DNA from 2 places in the Agathobaculum sp. Marseille-P7918 genome. Region 1 is predicted to be linked to the other one. Evidence: riboswitches for the same ligand, from Rfam matches in the RefSeq annotation. Region 1 holds a riboswitch; the other holds the start of a gene.
What was found. A riboswitch is a leader RNA that binds a small molecule or an ion and turns the genes downstream of it on or off. The one in region 1 is predicted to bind FMN.
Positions count from the first base shown of each region.

Region 1 (7,961 bases):
TCCAGATGCATGCCACCTATGGTGAGCAGCTGTTTTGGGATTCTATAATGCTGCTGCAAAGGGATGAGCCGCCGATCACGCAGACGGCATATCAGTTTTTCAATACCGAACAAGAAGAGGAATCGGAAGAATCTTATCGAGGTATTGAACTGTATTCCGATCTCGGTTCCAGTGGGAGCAACTTCCTGGATATACCGAAAAACAAGCGTACCGGCTTGGATCTTGCCTATCAGGAGCTGTATGATAGCGCAAAACCCGGTCAGGAAGCGCAGAAAACCATCAATGTTGCGGATTATTGCAAGTATTATCCGCTCGCCGGGTTTATCAGTTTGAAAGGAATCCAGCAGGATTTTGGCATTTGGAGCACCACCGATCCGGGATATGATGCATCGATACAAAATAAACTGGAGGAATTTTTCCGTATCCCAGTACTTCCGAACGAGAAACTTACAATTTCATTGGAAAAAGACAGCGCTGGGATGGTTTACTCATCAGGTACGAATTCGAACGAAGGTGAGCAGTTCAATTTTTATGCACAAGGAATTGTTACGCCGGAAACCATTTATTTTTCTTTCAATAATCGTACAAACCAAAACAATATCGTGGATACCAGCCTGATTCCAGGGGGATATGGCATTTATGCGATGGATTACACAGCAGGAAAAGTACAGCATCAAGGAAATGCAATACAAACACTGGAAAATGGCAGTTTGCATCTTGACAGCCTGCGGCTTGTATATCCGATTTCCCCAAAAGAGGAGTTTCTTGACCTGTGTCAGTGGTCGGATGGGAAAACACTACTTTTGTACACGCGAGAAGATGATAATGTATACTACTTAACTGTGATTTCGATGGATAGCATGCAGCAGATACAGCGGCTAGTACTTCAAACAACACAAAACGGAAGCGGATTTCTGTATTTGTTGCCAGAAAACAAAAATTTTATCGTTACCATTATTGACAAAACCGCAACAGTATTGCTGCCAGACAAAGATGGAAAATTCCATATTGATATGCAGACAACAAATACATTGGATTATCAATATCTGCCGAGGAACATAGACAGCAGTGCGATAGATTATCAGGATGGTAAGCTGGCATTGGCGGGTGAAAGTTATGATCGCTATAGTGGAATGATGCAGACAGGTTTCGATGTAGTTATCTGTGATCGAAGCGGATTGCGACTTTGGGCACAATATCAAAGCAGCCTACAAAACGATTTGACAGGCGCTTACAATACCAGTGAAATCGTGCGGCTATTGTACAATCATCCAATTGGAGTGACATGGCAATGAAGAAACTCCGGATACGCCAGCGTTGAACGTATCCGGAGTTTCTAATGCGTTTCTTGGATTTACAATCCCCTCAATTATACAAAACTTTTCTTTTGTATAATTATATATATTGAATTTAGAAGTCTGTTTGCTCTCCTGTACCACTCACCTCAACCACTACAATTTCCGGTGGATTGAACAATCGCGGTTTCCAATCACGTGCCAAACCGCGACCAACGATTTCAGTCATGCTGCCACAGGTATATTGACCGCCAGCATATTTCGGGAAAAATCCCTGATTGGGTGCAATCAAGCCGTTAAGCAGATATGGGATGCGCCATTGACCACCATGCGCGTGTCCGCACAATACCAAGTCAAACGGATACTTTGCATACTCTGTGATATATTCAGGCCGATGTGCCAGCAACACACACAACTGCTTTGTATCCAGATTTTGGAACCGTGATAAAGTATGCCGATATTCTTCTGACTCTCCGTATGAGCGAGCCTGTCGAGTCCCTGTTGAAGCAGGATCATCCACACCGCACAGTATGAAATTGACTTCATTTATAGTTACGGTTTCTTGGTCGTTACGCAGAACATGAACACCATATTGCTCAATCATATCAAATATATCTTCCGCTTGCCCGCTCCAGAATTCATGATTACCCGATACATAGTAGCAAGGTGCAATTTGGGTAATTTGCTGCAATAATTGTTCTGCTCCATCACGAGGAATCTTATCATCTACGATATCTCCACACAGCAAAATACAATCCGGCTGCTCACGGATAACTCGCTCTATCAACTGACATTGATTCTCTCCGTAAATGCAGCTGTGCAAATCAGAAAGCATCAAAAGACGCATCCCCTGCCCCTCTTTCAATTTATCGGTTTCCAGCGTATAATATCGTGTCACCAAACCACACTGCAAGCTGGCGATTCCAATGCCAACCGCGCACAGCAGAATTGCATGTATCCATCTTTTTCTTCTATTCATTACAACCTCCATCATAAAAACAAGGGGACATAAACGTTTTTTCCGTCCATGTCCCCCATTTGTTTATTTATTAGTTGGCTTTTTGCCGCATATGAATTGCTATTTGCTTTGATTTGATGAAAACACTCAGTTTCTTATAGGCAACCATAGTTATAATGGTTAAAATCACACCTTTGATTAGATTAAACGGCAAAATTCCCAACAAAAGATATGCGCCCATTCCATTGATTGCGGGGTTGACCGCTCGGCACATATCAAAAATAGCATCCAAATTCCAGCCCATTCCATTGACATAAAACGGGATAATCAAGCAGTAATTCGTCAGCATGCCCATACCGGCCATGGCGACAGAACCGCACAGACACCCTACAGCCGCCATTTTTCTGGACTTATGCGCACGGTAAATAAGTACAGCAATTACAACCAACGTTGACAGCATCAAAAAATCTGCCAATTCACCAGATCCTGCGGTTTGGCTCTGTGTCAAATGAATCAGATCTTTGATACCTATCATCGTAATAGCCGGACCAATGCCAAAGATGAATGCTCCAATCAAAACAACGGCCCCCGACAGATCCACCTTCAGAAACGGCGGCATGAACGGAATCGGAAATTCAAAATACATTAAAACGGTAGCGATGGCCGCAAATACTGCGGTATACGTGATTTTACTGGTTTTCGTCATGAGTATCTTCTCCTTTGCAAGGAGTTCTGTTTGTTTGGGTAACAAAAAGCCCTTGGAGCAATCCAAGGGCATGCAGACGTACCGAAATACACCTGTTTCTTTCATCCGGACTATAACCGTCGGTTGGGATTCACACCCATCATGCCTTTCGGCTCGCAGACTATCGGACAAACTGCCCGTATACTGCCGGTGGAGACTTTCACTCCGCCCTGAAACAGAACTATTTATTTATGATATCATTATAGGCTTATCTGCCATACTTGTCAATCCCCTGCTGATATTCTATGGATGATCTCTTCCATTTCAGTTCGGGAAGAAACTGCATTGATAAATTCCAATAGCGCATTGGCCGTCATATGGGATGGTAAATCCAATGCTTTGAGCACTTCTGTACGACGTTTTACGCTGTTCGGCTGACCGGATAATCCCCATGCAAAAAAATCTGCCTTGCTGATTGGCTTTTTATCCTGTGCGGAAGAGGATACTTCGTCCTCAAAAGTAGCGCCAGCACGACGCAACGCCTCCAAAATAACCTCTGGGCGCATCCCTTCTACCCCGAGTTTTCCTTCCTTTGAACCATGACGTTTGCGTCGCTCCTTGCCGACAACGTCCGGAATATAGGCTTGCTTCACACTTCCAGGCGGTAATGCCCCTTTTATATAATTGCGAATGACAAAACCAGCCCCATCGCTATCCGTCAACACAATTAAGCCGCGTGATAACGCAATTTTTCGCAGTAAGCGGAGCTGGTCCTTATCATGAAAAATCCGAAAGCCCCCGCTTTCCAGCACAACTGCATCCACAACCTGACGGACTGTATTCACGTCGTAGCGACCTTCTACTACAATTGCTTCACGAACTCGTATCACATTAGCCCTCCCTCAATGCGGATGCCATGGACAACAGCGTTAATTCAATCTGCTTTTGACGATCCACCGCACTGCCCTTTAGCGCTGCATCGGTTTGTGCGCACAGAGAAGCAACATGACGCAACCATTTTAGGGATACACGTCGTGCTGCGTTTTGTAACTGCTTAGCGTAATATGGAGATTTAGAGCCAATCATATCCATCAGCTGTTTTTCTCCTCCACGCGCTTCTGCGCACAGCTTCGCCGCGTATAAACGCTGAATATGGCGTGTGATTGTCGTAAAAATCATCACTTCATTGTTCTTCTGTGCAATCAAATCACCTACTAAAGATACTGCGCGTTCAAATTTTCCTACTGTTATAGCATCTGTCAAATCAAAAACCACAGCATCCAAAATCGGTGAACAGACCGCATCAATGTTGTATTTTTTGATTTCCCCCGTAGTGGTATGAGCTGCAGCCTTCTCCATCTCTCCCGCCAAATTGGTCATAGAATTTCCACAAAGGAAAATCATATACGACGCATCCTCCGGTGAGATGGCACAACCAAGCGCACGGGCGCGTCGCTCCAACCACGCAACCAGTTCACGCTCTTCCATGTGAGTAAACTCCACAAAACAAGCGACCTTTTGCAGCGTCTTATATAACTTTGTTCGTTTGTCTGGTTTGCCATCTAAAATATCATAGTAGAACACCAGACAAACATAGTCTGGTAAATCTTCCAGTAATGCGGGCAGCATATCGGAGAACGCAGCAGGCGGTTTAAACAAATCAAAATCTGTCACGATGATGAGTTTCTTTTCCGACATTGCAGGATAACTGTCTACCGCCTCGGTAAGCTGTTCCGGAGTCAGCCCCTTCCCCTCTAATTCAATCCGATTGAAATCCGCAAATGTGGGATCAATGACTTTCTCCCTGAGCTGCTGCAAGTAATATTCTTTTAAATAGCTTTCCTCGCCGAAGATCACATAAAGCGATGCAAAAGTCCCTTTTTTCAAATCCTGAAGCAGCTGCGACTTTCCGTTGGATTTAGACTTTTCCTGTGGCATGTTTTCACTCCTTCACAAACTGCCGCACAATTTCTCCGGTTACATAGGGACTTTCTACAGATAGTCCATGATATTGAGACAAAACTTCACCAAATCCAGCTTGCACAATAATTCTCTCTGCACCCATAGTATTTAATGCCTGCGTTAATAATTCGTCGTCCTCCATATTTCTCTGCGAAAGGACAATCTCCGGGGCGGCAATTGACGATGATTCCAGAAAGGCCGCCAACTGCTTTTGCGTCGGACTGTGCAGAACCAAAATTTCGTTCGCAATTTGCACGCCCAGTTTTCCATCTGCTACCGAAAAAACGGTGATCGGTGCCGCACCAGTGTCCAGTACCTCAGACTGATTGATTTCCTGCGCACCAACTTGGCCGCAAAGCTCCAGCAAATCCGTATTATACTTTGTTGCCTTGCATCCAGCAGGCATCAGAATCTGATTTACAGAAACCGCTTGCAGCAGTGCAGGCAAATCACGCGCATGTCCCTTATCCACTGCTGTTAAAATTAAAGTGTCAATGTGGTCAATATTATGATAACGCATCCATTCCTCTACCAGCTGTGCGGCATCACGATATCCACCATCGCCAGCGCAGTCGATTAGTGTTGCATGCGTTGTATCAGAAACCAGAATAGCTTGTCCTGTGCCACATGGTAAATAGGTCACGCGATAGGTTCGCTGATATTGATAAGTGCTCATGCCGCTGAGGACGATTAAGCACAAGCAAACCATCGGCAAAACAACTTTCCATTTAATTCGGCTACCCATCACCAGCCAGAAAAGGATCACCGCAAAACAAAGAAATAGTGCTGCAAGTCCAAAACCATCGCTCCAGTTTACCATTCCGTACGGAAGATTTGATACGCGCTCGGCCATCCACAAAATATAATGCAGCGGCGGCTGCGTGACTACGGATAAAGCAGGCACTACGGCCGGACAAATCGCTGAAGCCACACAAATGAAAAAACCCGCAATAAAGCATACGGCAGTTACGCCAACCACTAATAAGTTACTGAGAACAGATAGGATTGAAATATAGCCGAAAGAAGAAAGCAGAATCGGTGCGGTAAAAATAGTTGCACAAACAGTACAAGATAAGGCACCTACGAAAAAAGACAGCAGTTTGTGAAGAGGTTTCGGCAGCTTATGAAACAGATGCAGTATACGTTTCTGCATCTTTCCAGCAAGCAAAACCAATCCAAGAGTTGCTGCAAAAGACAGCTGCAAGCTCAAGCCGGCAATTGCATACGGGTTCTGAATCAGCAGCAAGGCAAGTGCTGCGAACAGCGAATTCAGTGTATCCGCTTCTCGTCTGGTTATAAACGCACCAGCCGCAATTAAATACATAATCGCAGCACGAATCACTGATGGCGACGCACCTGCAATCGGTACAAACAGAAGAATGAGTGGAACCGATAGATAGGTTCCCAGCCTGCGTCCGAAAATCAAATAACAAAACGCAACCAGAAAACCAACATGCAGCCCAGAAACGGCAACCAGATGGCTGAGTCCTGCAATACGCAGAGAAATAGCGTCTGTAGAGGAGATGGCATCCTTGTTGCCAATCATCAGGCCGGTTAGTAAACCGGCTTCCCGCTCCGGCAAGGCATCCTCTATCGCCTGTTTGCAAAAGCGTGCGATGCGCTGCGGTATCCAACGTGGTGAACCGTTCTCTGTCTGTAGCACAGCGAACGACATTGGTGTATCGTCTTCGTTCTTTGTATACGAAGCAGTAATATAGCATCCTTCCGATGCCTGATATGCTGCACGATCAAATCCCTCTGAATTCCCAGGCAGATAAAATCCAACGTTGACTTTAATTCGATCGCCGGCATAAAGCGGCGTTTCAGTCAGCGGCAAATAACAATACATGCGAAAGTTGCGAGGCAAAACATCATTATCCTCTACAGATAATTCCGCTCGCTGATTGTCGTCATATACTGCAGCATCATGCAATACCGTTGCTGTGATTTCGGCATGCGTACCTGCCAATATACGGACAGGATCGACAAAAACAGATTGATATGCGGAAAATCCAGTCAGAGCAAGAAATGCGGCTGCCAACATACAGCACAGCGTAAACAACTTATCATAATTTATCAACGCACCTGCGGCGGCTAAAGAAAGAGAAAGCAGCAAAAGAGAGAGACTGGGTTTTACACAAATATCTAAGCATACCGAGCAAAATATGGCCACAGCAGCTGCCGGAACCAGAAAAACAAGTGGCCGTTCCCGCATTTTATCTCCCCCTTCCCTATTTGATAAAAAAGAAGTGGCGGTAAGGCCACTTCTTTTACATTCAACCCGGAGGCCAGGTCATATCACGGCCGGAAAGCACATGGAAATGTAGATGGAACACGCTCTGCCCCGCCTGTTCTCCGATATTGGAAACCACGCGAAAACTATCCATCTTCATATCCGCCGCAATTTTAGCGATTACCTCAAAACAATGTGCCACAATGGCGCTGTTGGAAGAATCTATTGCAGCCACCGATTGGATATGCTGCTTGGGAATGACCAAAAAATGTGTGGGGGCTTGCGGATCAATGTCATAAAAAACATAGCACAATTCGTCTTCATAAACCTTTTTCGAGGGAATATCCCCCGCAACGATTTTGCAGAACAGACAATCTTCCATTCAAACCGCTCCTTTCTGTGTTTTCATTATAACGGATTTAGAGCAGCGCTTCAACAATATTGTTGACCGCTTCCAATGCTTCCTCCAGTTTTTCCGGCTGCTTGCCGCCGGCAGTTGCACTATCCGGACGGCCACCGCCGCCGCCGCCAACCATCTTAGCCACTTCTTTGATGATTTTTCCGGCATGGGCGCCCTTCTTAACGGCCTCCATACCACAAACACACAGCAGACTAATCTTCCCGTCATTCACAGCGGACAAAACAGCAACCATATTCGGCGCCTTTTCCTTGATGCTGTCACCCATCGTACGCAATACATCGGCTGTAGCATCCTCCAGCTTGGTAGCGACAACATTCACGCCCTTGACATCACGCGAAATATTCAGCAGATCCACCATCTGCATGGATGCCACTCTGCTGTTGAGCTTGTCAATCTTTTTGGTCATT
Region 1 covers NZ_CAXTXI010000017.1:24,462-32,422, forward strand. Annotated here, with positions in the region: gene ACESSO_RS16340 (hypothetical protein) at 1-1,295, shown strand, start outside; gene ACESSO_RS16345 (metallophosphoesterase) at 1,411-2,289, opposite strand; gene ACESSO_RS16350 (ECF transporter S component) at 2,345-2,959, opposite strand; FMN riboswitch at 3,049-3,180, opposite strand; gene ACESSO_RS16355 (toprim domain-containing protein) at 3,223-3,828, opposite strand; gene holA (DNA polymerase III subunit delta) at 3,830-4,876, opposite strand; gene ACESSO_RS16365 (ComEC/Rec2 family competence protein) at 4,881-7,115, opposite strand; gene ACESSO_RS16370 (histidine triad nucleotide-binding protein) at 7,177-7,515, opposite strand; gene alaS (alanine--tRNA ligase) at 7,553-7,961, opposite strand, start outside.

Region 2 (7,961 bases), on a different contig from region 1:
GCACAGATGATCAAGCATGTTGCACTCCGCACAAATGAAGCGGCTGGCGATGGCTCGACTACCGCGATGCTGCTGACACAGGCGATTATTCGCGAAGGGATTCACAATCTTGCAGCAGGTGCCAATCCCATACAGCTTCGCCGGGGCATGCAGGGCGCGGTTGACGAGGTAGTGCGGTATCTGGAGGAGCATTCGTACAAGCTGACCACGCGGGATGATATTGCGCACATTGCGGGTGTTTCTGCTGACGACGAACAGATTGGAAGCATGATTGCAGATATCATGGATCAGCTCGGTTCGGATGGCGTGATCACGGTAGATGCATCCAGCACGATGGAGACTTCCTGCGAGATCGTCCGCGGCACGCGGTTTGACAAGGGGTATCTGTCGCCTTATATGGTGAGCGATCAGGAGAAGATGGAAACCGTATTCGAGAATGCGTATCTTCTGTTTACCGACAAAAAGATCACCGAACTGCAAGAAGTTCTGCCGATTTTGGATCAGGTTGCGCAGCAGCATCGTCCGCTGGTCATTGTGGCGGAGGATGTGACGGGCGAGGCGCTGAAGGCGCTCATTATCAACAAGCTCAAGGGCGCAATCGACGTAGCTGCGGTGCGTGCGCCGGGCTTTGGCGAACGGAAAAAGGCTTTGGTAGATGATATTGCGCTGATTTCGGGCGCGGTTGTCATCCGCGAGGAAACCGGCTATGATTTGAGCCATGCTACAATGGACATGCTTGGCCGGGCAGATAAGGTCATCATTCGGAAGGACAGCACGCTGATCGTCGGGGGCGCGGGCAATCGCGATGAAATTGACAGCCGAGTCGAGATGCTCCGGCGCATGCTGGCGCAGGCGAAGGATGAGTTCGCGGTGGATCGCGCTCGTGAGCGTCTGGGCAAGCTGGCAGGCGGCGTGGGCCTGATCCACGTTGGCGCAGCGACCGAGCTGGAGCTGAAGGAGAAAAAACATCGCGTGGAAGACGCGCTGAATGTCACTCGCGCTGCGCTGGAGGAAGGTGTTGTGGCCGGTGGCGGCGTGGCCTACTGCGACGCCTGCACACAGGTTGAGGCATATGCGGCGCAGCTTACGGGAGATGAAAAGGTCGGCGCGCAGATCATCTGCACTGCGTTGACCAAACCGGCAGCTCAGATTGTGGAAAATGCCGGCGGAGACGGCGATTCCGTTGTGACAGAGATTCGTCGGTTGGAGCCTGGAATGGGAATGGATGTTTGCACCAATACCTATGTCAATATGATTGAAGCCGGTATTATGGACTCGACCAAGGTGGTGCGTCTGGCGCTGCAAAATGCGGTTTCCATGGCGAGCACTTTCCTGACCACCGAGGTGAATGTGATCGATCCGGTCGATGAGGAATGGCTGCGCACCGGCGGCGCGAGCCGACGCAAGAGCACGCATTGATAGAGGATAAATGTGCGTCTCTCATCTTGCAGTATGCAGATAAGCGCAAGTCTTTCTGACGAGTAAAAGAAACCCTCCTGTTGCAGCTATGCTGCGACAGGAGGTTTTTCATACTGTGGCTTACAGCCATCCGTTTTTACGCCAGGAGCGAAATTCCGTAAACGCCAACGCAATGCTGAGCAAAAAGACCAGCATATCCGTAATGGGAACGGCATATAAAGCGCCATCCAGACCAAAACTGCGGGAGAGCAGCAACGCCAGCGGAATCAGAAACACCCCTTGCCGTACCAGCGGAATCATCAGCGAGTGCACAGGTTTGCCGATGCTCTGAAAAAAGGATGCCGTAGTCATATGCAGACCGTAGAGGAAAAAGGCCATCATATAAATTCGGAAAATGTGAGCGGTGCAATCCAGATACAGAGGATTATCCGAGACAAAGAGCATACCGATTTGCCGGGGGAGCACCATGAAAACCAGAAAGCATACAGCGGAAATGATGAGCGCAATCCGGCTGGCCAGCAGGTATGTCTGATGTACCCGCGTGTAGTGTTTGGCGCCGAAGTTAAAGCCGTTGATGGGCTGTACAGCGGAGGAGACGCCCACAAACATTGAATGAGCAATTTGGTATACCTTCATCATCATGCCGTAGACCGAAAGGGCGATGTCGCTGCCAAAGGCGCTCAATGCACCATACTGACGCATCAGGTTGTTCATGGTGATCTGTACCAGCGCCATCATCGTCTGCGTCAGCAGGCTGGGAAACCCCAACGCAACGATACGTCCGGTCAATGCAGGCGTGGGGCACAGATCGGGTTTGCGAATGCGGACGGTACGCATATGGCGCAGATAAAAGAGGCACATACAGCCGGCAGCTGTCTGTCCCACCGCTGTGGCGATACCGGCGCCCACCACACCCATTTGCAGCGGGAAAATGAAAATGGGATCCAGAATCAGGTTGATAACAGCGCCCACGATCATACATTTCATGGTGTACTGGGGAGCGCCATCCGCACGGATGATGGCGGTGAATGCAGGGCACATCAGCTGGAACGGTACGCCCCATGCGATCGCCCGCAGATAGGAGACTGCCTGCGTATAAGCGGTTTCCGTGACGCCGCACAGAATCACCAGCTGCGGGGCGAAGATAGCAAACACCAGCGCGCAAAGGATGCCGCTGCCGACAATTAAAGTCAGTGCGTGCGACATGGTCGCATCTGCTGTTTGCTGCTGCTTGCGGCCCAGGCACAGACTGATATTGGCCGCGGCCCCATCCCCCAGCAGCAGCGAGATTGCGTTTACCAGAATCATGAGCGGAAACGCGACATTGGTAGCTGTCATGCCGGTGATGCCAACGCCTTGCCCGACAAAAATCTGATCAACGATGTTGTAAAGGTAATTGACCATGAGTGTCAGTGCTGTGGGGATAGAATATCGCACTAACAGCGCGGAGATCGGCTCTGTTTCCAGCGGGTTTGCGTTTTGTACCGGTTTATTCATGGCGACAGCCTCCTCTTGTGGTTCCCTGCCGCCGGATAAGCCGGATAAATCGTAAAGCAGCCGTTGATTGCCATCCAACGGATGCAATACCGGCTGCTTCGTGTTCTTTCATCGTGCACGAGAAGCTGCCGGTGCTGCCGGCGGCTTTCTTCTCCCATCCAGACCTGACTGTTGGCCCCGGGATTGCACCGGGTTAGCTTGCGCTCGCGGGCTTTGACCGCCAGTAGAGAATACTCTCGTTTCCGAAGAAAGGAATATACAATTTTATAAGGCCATTATAGCAGAAAATCCTGCCCTGTCAATCGCTTGAAGACCAATTTTTTTGCAGAAATATTGTGCGTTATGGATGGCCGGTCGGCGGAGATACAAGTTGGGGATACGCCGCCTGCAGTATCACTCATTGCCAGCCGTCTGAGCCGAACTGTTCCACATTTTCCGCTGTAATTAACTCGACCGGCACAATGATTTCGCTTTCATAGGCTTGTCCGGACAGAATCTGGTATATGACCTGCGCTGTCGTCTGTCCGATCTGAATAGGAGATTGGGCGACCGTTGCTGTCATCACACCCTCAAAAATCATATTTTTGGCTTCGGGAGCACCGTCTACGCCATAAACCAGTGTGCGCTCCAGTAAATGACGCTCCTCCAGTGCAGCCATCGCCCCCAATGCTGTCGGATCGTTGAGCGCCATCACTACATCAATCGTCGGATCGGCATCCAGCAGGCCGTCCAGCGCCGGCATGGCAAGCTCCAGCTGACCGTCGCTGCTTGCGCGGCCGGCAATCTGATACTGCGGATGCGCGGCGATGGTGTCGCAAAACCCTCGAATGCGGTCGACCGCCGACTGGGCGGTCGGGTGCTCCAGAAGGGCGATGCGCGCGGAATCACGCGTGCTCATCAGATGCTCGGCGCATAATACGCCCGCGCCATAATTGTCTGAAGCAATCGTGCAGGCAACCAGTGAGGGATCGCTCACCTGCGAATCCACAATCACAACCGGAACATCTGCCTCCCGCGCTTCCTCCAGTGCAGGACGAATCTGCTGAAAATCCACCGGGTTAATCACAAGCAGATCGATTCCACCCGCAAGCAGTTCGTGAATCTGGTCGTTTTGCTTCTCCTGATCGAGTGCAGGGTCGCGCGTGAGCAGGATATCGCCGCGGCTTTCGATCATCAACCGCAGTTCCTCGTCAATGACGCTGTAGAACGGATTGTTCATTGTCATATAGGTTGCGCCGATACGCAGCGGTGTCTCCTGCTGTTCTTTCCATGCGCCCAGCGTCAGGCACAGCCATGCCGCCAGCACGACGCCGCACACAGCAAGAAACAGTCGTCTCCATTTCATCGCCAGCCCCCCTTACTGGTTTTATCATATCATATTAGGGGAGTCATGAAAACGCTTTTTTGCCGGTTCTGAACAGGACGACGATTCTTTTCCGGAGAGGTTTTACACATATTATTTGCGGCCTGCGGTGAACGACGCGCTATTTCACCGGACAGGCTGCGGGTATCCGCCTGCTGTTTTTGCATCTGATCTGATATGTTGTTTGATCTTGTGCAGGATATATATTATAATTTATGCATAGGAAACCCGTTCCACAGCGCAGCACGGCAGGAAAAAAGGCGACTGTCTGCGGCAGAAGAAAGACAAGGCTTGACGGGGAAAAGGGGGCTGCTGGCATGTCGGATGGACCGGCCAATCGCGAGATGCAGACGGACGAGAGCCTGACCCTGCTGCGGCAGGGGACGCTGCTCATCAATCTGGCACTCTGCGCGTTCCTCGGTGCGGTTTTTGTGCTGACGCCACTGCGTGCGGTGCAGCGAGCCGAGGGTGTGAGCTTTTTGCAGGGGCTGAGTATTTTACCGGCTGCTCCGTGGAGCGTGTCTTTTGCGGCGCTTAGTTTACTTGCGTTTGTCGCGGTCGACTTTGCATATCGGCGCGGCAGGCTGGGAAACGGCCGTATCGTGTTTTGGTTGGAACCGGGAGTCGCCCTGCTTGTGATTCTGGCGCTGCATCTGGACTATAACGGCCTGCTGCTGCTCGCCGTGGTCAATCTGGTGGATAGTCTGCATGGGCGCGGGCGTATGCTGTTTCTCGGCGCGATGACCTCGCTCTATCTGCTGACCAGTCTGGATGTTTTGCAATCCGGCTTGGGTATGGTTTCGGTATCCGAATATCTTGCCTATTATGAGGGACAGCCGCGGCAGCTCATGCAGACAGCCATTGGTCTGCTCAGTGCGCTCAATCTGATTTTGTTTATCGGCTATATGGTGATTCTGGTCGGCAGGCGGACGGAAGAAAACGCGGCTATCCGCCGACTCAACGGAGAACTGGCGCGGGCGAATGATAAGCTGTCTGTCCTCAACGGTCAGCTCAAGGAATATGCGGCGGAAAGCGAGCGCATGGCGGAGACCCGAGAACGCAACCGTCTGGCGCGCGAGATTCACGATACGCTCGGCCACGCGCTGACCGGCATCACCGCCGGTGCGGATGCCTGTATTGAAATGATGGATATTTCGCCGGATATGGCGCGCAAGCAGATGGAACTCATTGCGAAAACCGCTCGTGCGGGCATGAATGAGGTGCGCCGTTCGGTCAGTGCGCTCAGACCGGATGCGCTCGAGCGGTTTCGCTTGTCCGAGGCGCTTGACAAGCTGTGCAGCGAGATGCAGCAGACTTCACATGCGGATATTCGGCTGAATGTGCAGCCGACGGATATGCGTCTTTCACAGGACGAGGAGGATGCGGTCTATCGGATTGTACAGGAAAGCGTGACCAATGCCATCCGGCATGGGCATGCGACCGAAATTGACGTGTCCCTGTCCTGTCAGGAGCGCTGCATGACGATTGTAGTGCAGGATAACGGTATCGGCTGCGCAAAAATCGAACAAGGCTTTGGGCTGCGTCACATGCGGGAGCGGCTGCGGCTGCTCGGCGGCAGCCTGCGCGTGAACGGAGAGAACGGGTTCCGGATAGAGGCTTCCATACCGCTTCGATGGGGGGATGAAATATGATCCGTGTATTGATTGCAGACGATCAGGAGTTGATCCGTCAGAGCCTGAGCTTTGTGCTGGATGCGCAGGCAGATATCGCCATGGTGGGCACAGCATCCAACGGACGTGAGGCGATTGAACTGGTCCGCAAGGAAAAACCGGATGTGGTGCTCATGGATATCCGCATGCCCGAGGTGGACGGTGTGGAATGCACGCGGCTGATTAAAGCCGCCTATCCGCAAATCAAGGTCATTATCCTGACCACATTTGACGATGATGAGTATGTATTCGGTGCGCTGCGTTACGGTGCGTCCGGTTATCTGCTCAAGGGCGTTTCGGTCAGCGAACTGGCAAATGCGGTACGTGAGGTGGTGCGCGGCGGCTCGATCATCATGCCCGGCGTGGCATCCAAGGCACTGGATATGTTTGCGCGCATGGCGCGCGGCAGCATGCAGATTCCGGTGGATACACAGCAGACCGCTGCTTTGCAGGAAAACGAATGGCGGGTCATCCGCGAGGTTGGCTGCGGCAAATCCAACAAGGAGATTGCGGCGGCGCTATGCCTGTCGGAGGGCACGGTGCGCAACTATTTGAGCAGTGTGTTAAGCAAACTCGATTTGCGTGACCGTACACAGCTTGCGATCTGGGCAGTGCAGACCGGCGTGGCGGCCGATCCTTATGGGGATAAGCCATGAGACAGATGCTGAAACGACTGACAGCCGGCGTATTGTTGACTGCGGCAGTGCTGGTGTGCACGGCCTTTGGTGCGTCGCGGGAAACTGTGATCACGGTCGGCGTGATTGCGGGCAGCTATTGGGATGCGCCGACCGGCAACTGCTATGCTGTGATTGACGCTGCGATTGCGCGGTTTGAGCAGGCACATCCCAATGTGCGCGTGGAGTATACAAGTGGTATTTTAAAACGGGATTATTCCGAATGGTTGACTGACCAATATCTGCTTGGTCGGGAGCCGGATGTGTTTATGGTACTGCCGGAGGATTTCGGTATGCTGGCGGAGCAGGGAGCTTTGCAGCCGCTGGATAACCTGCTGGCAAACGATTCTGCGGTTTCTACAGCGGATTTCTATGACGCAGCGCTCGAGAGCGGCGCGGCGGGCGGCGTGCAGTATGCGCTGCCGTATGAATGCGTGCCGACGTTGATGTTTGTCAATAAAACGCTGCTGGAGGCGGAAAATATCCCGGTACCGGATAATGACTGGACGTGGGATGATTTTTACGAGATCTGCGCACAGGTAACGCGTGACACGGACGGCGACGGCACGATTGACCAGTTTGGCAGTTACGGCTATACCTGGCGGGACGCGCTGGCGTCAAACGGCGCGGCGCTGTTTGATGAGAACGGCAGCAGTTGTCTGATTGCGCAGCCGGCGTCCGTGGAGGCGGTTCGATTTGCGCAGCGGCTGGAAGAATTATATGCGGACTGCGATATCACGGCGCGCAGCTTTGACGAAGGGCATGTTGCATTTCGGCCATTTTTATTCTCGGATTACCGCACCTATCAGCCTTATCCGTGGCGAATCAAGCGGTATTCGGATTTTGAGTGGGACTGTATCCAGATGCCGGGCGGGCCGTCCGGTGCGGGACGGTCGGAGCTGAGCACCGTGCTGGCGGCAATCAGCAGTCGGTCCTCGCAGCAGGCGCTGGCGTGGGAATTTCTCAAAGAGATGACCTGCTCGGACGCGACGCAGAGTATGCTGTATACGGATTCACACAGCGTATCCGCGCTGCGGCGCGTGACGCAGTCGCCGCAGACCCAGCAGATTCTGCGGCAAGACACGCCGGGCGAGAGCCAGCTCGGATTGGAAATCCTGTCCGACGCGATGGAGCAGGCGGTTGCCGCGCCGCATTTTCGCGCGTATGACCAGGCGCTTTTGCTTGCGGAAAGTCTGGTGGCAACGGCCATGGAGGATGACCACAACCTGTCCCTTCAGCTGCAGAGGGTGCAGCTGAAGATGGAGGAATATTTGCAGCATTAAACAAACGAAGAACAGACAGACAGAATAAGCCGTCTCCGGTTTTGGCAATGTGCCA
Region 2 covers NZ_CAXTXI010000010.1:12,117-20,077, forward strand. Annotated here, with positions in the region: gene groL (chaperonin GroEL) at 1-1,419, shown strand, start outside; gene ACESSO_RS12735 (MATE family efflux transporter) at 1,540-2,916, opposite strand; FMN riboswitch at 3,059-3,170, opposite strand; gene ACESSO_RS12740 (sugar ABC transporter substrate-binding protein) at 3,314-4,261, opposite strand; gene ACESSO_RS12745 (sensor histidine kinase) at 4,597-5,931, shown strand; gene ACESSO_RS12750 (response regulator) at 5,928-6,605, shown strand; gene ACESSO_RS12755 (ABC transporter substrate-binding protein) at 6,602-7,906, shown strand.
Region 2: linked by a shared signal. The riboswitch ahead of ACESSO_RS12735 (MATE family efflux transporter) and the one ahead of ACESSO_RS16350 (ECF transporter S component) in region 1 are both predicted to bind FMN.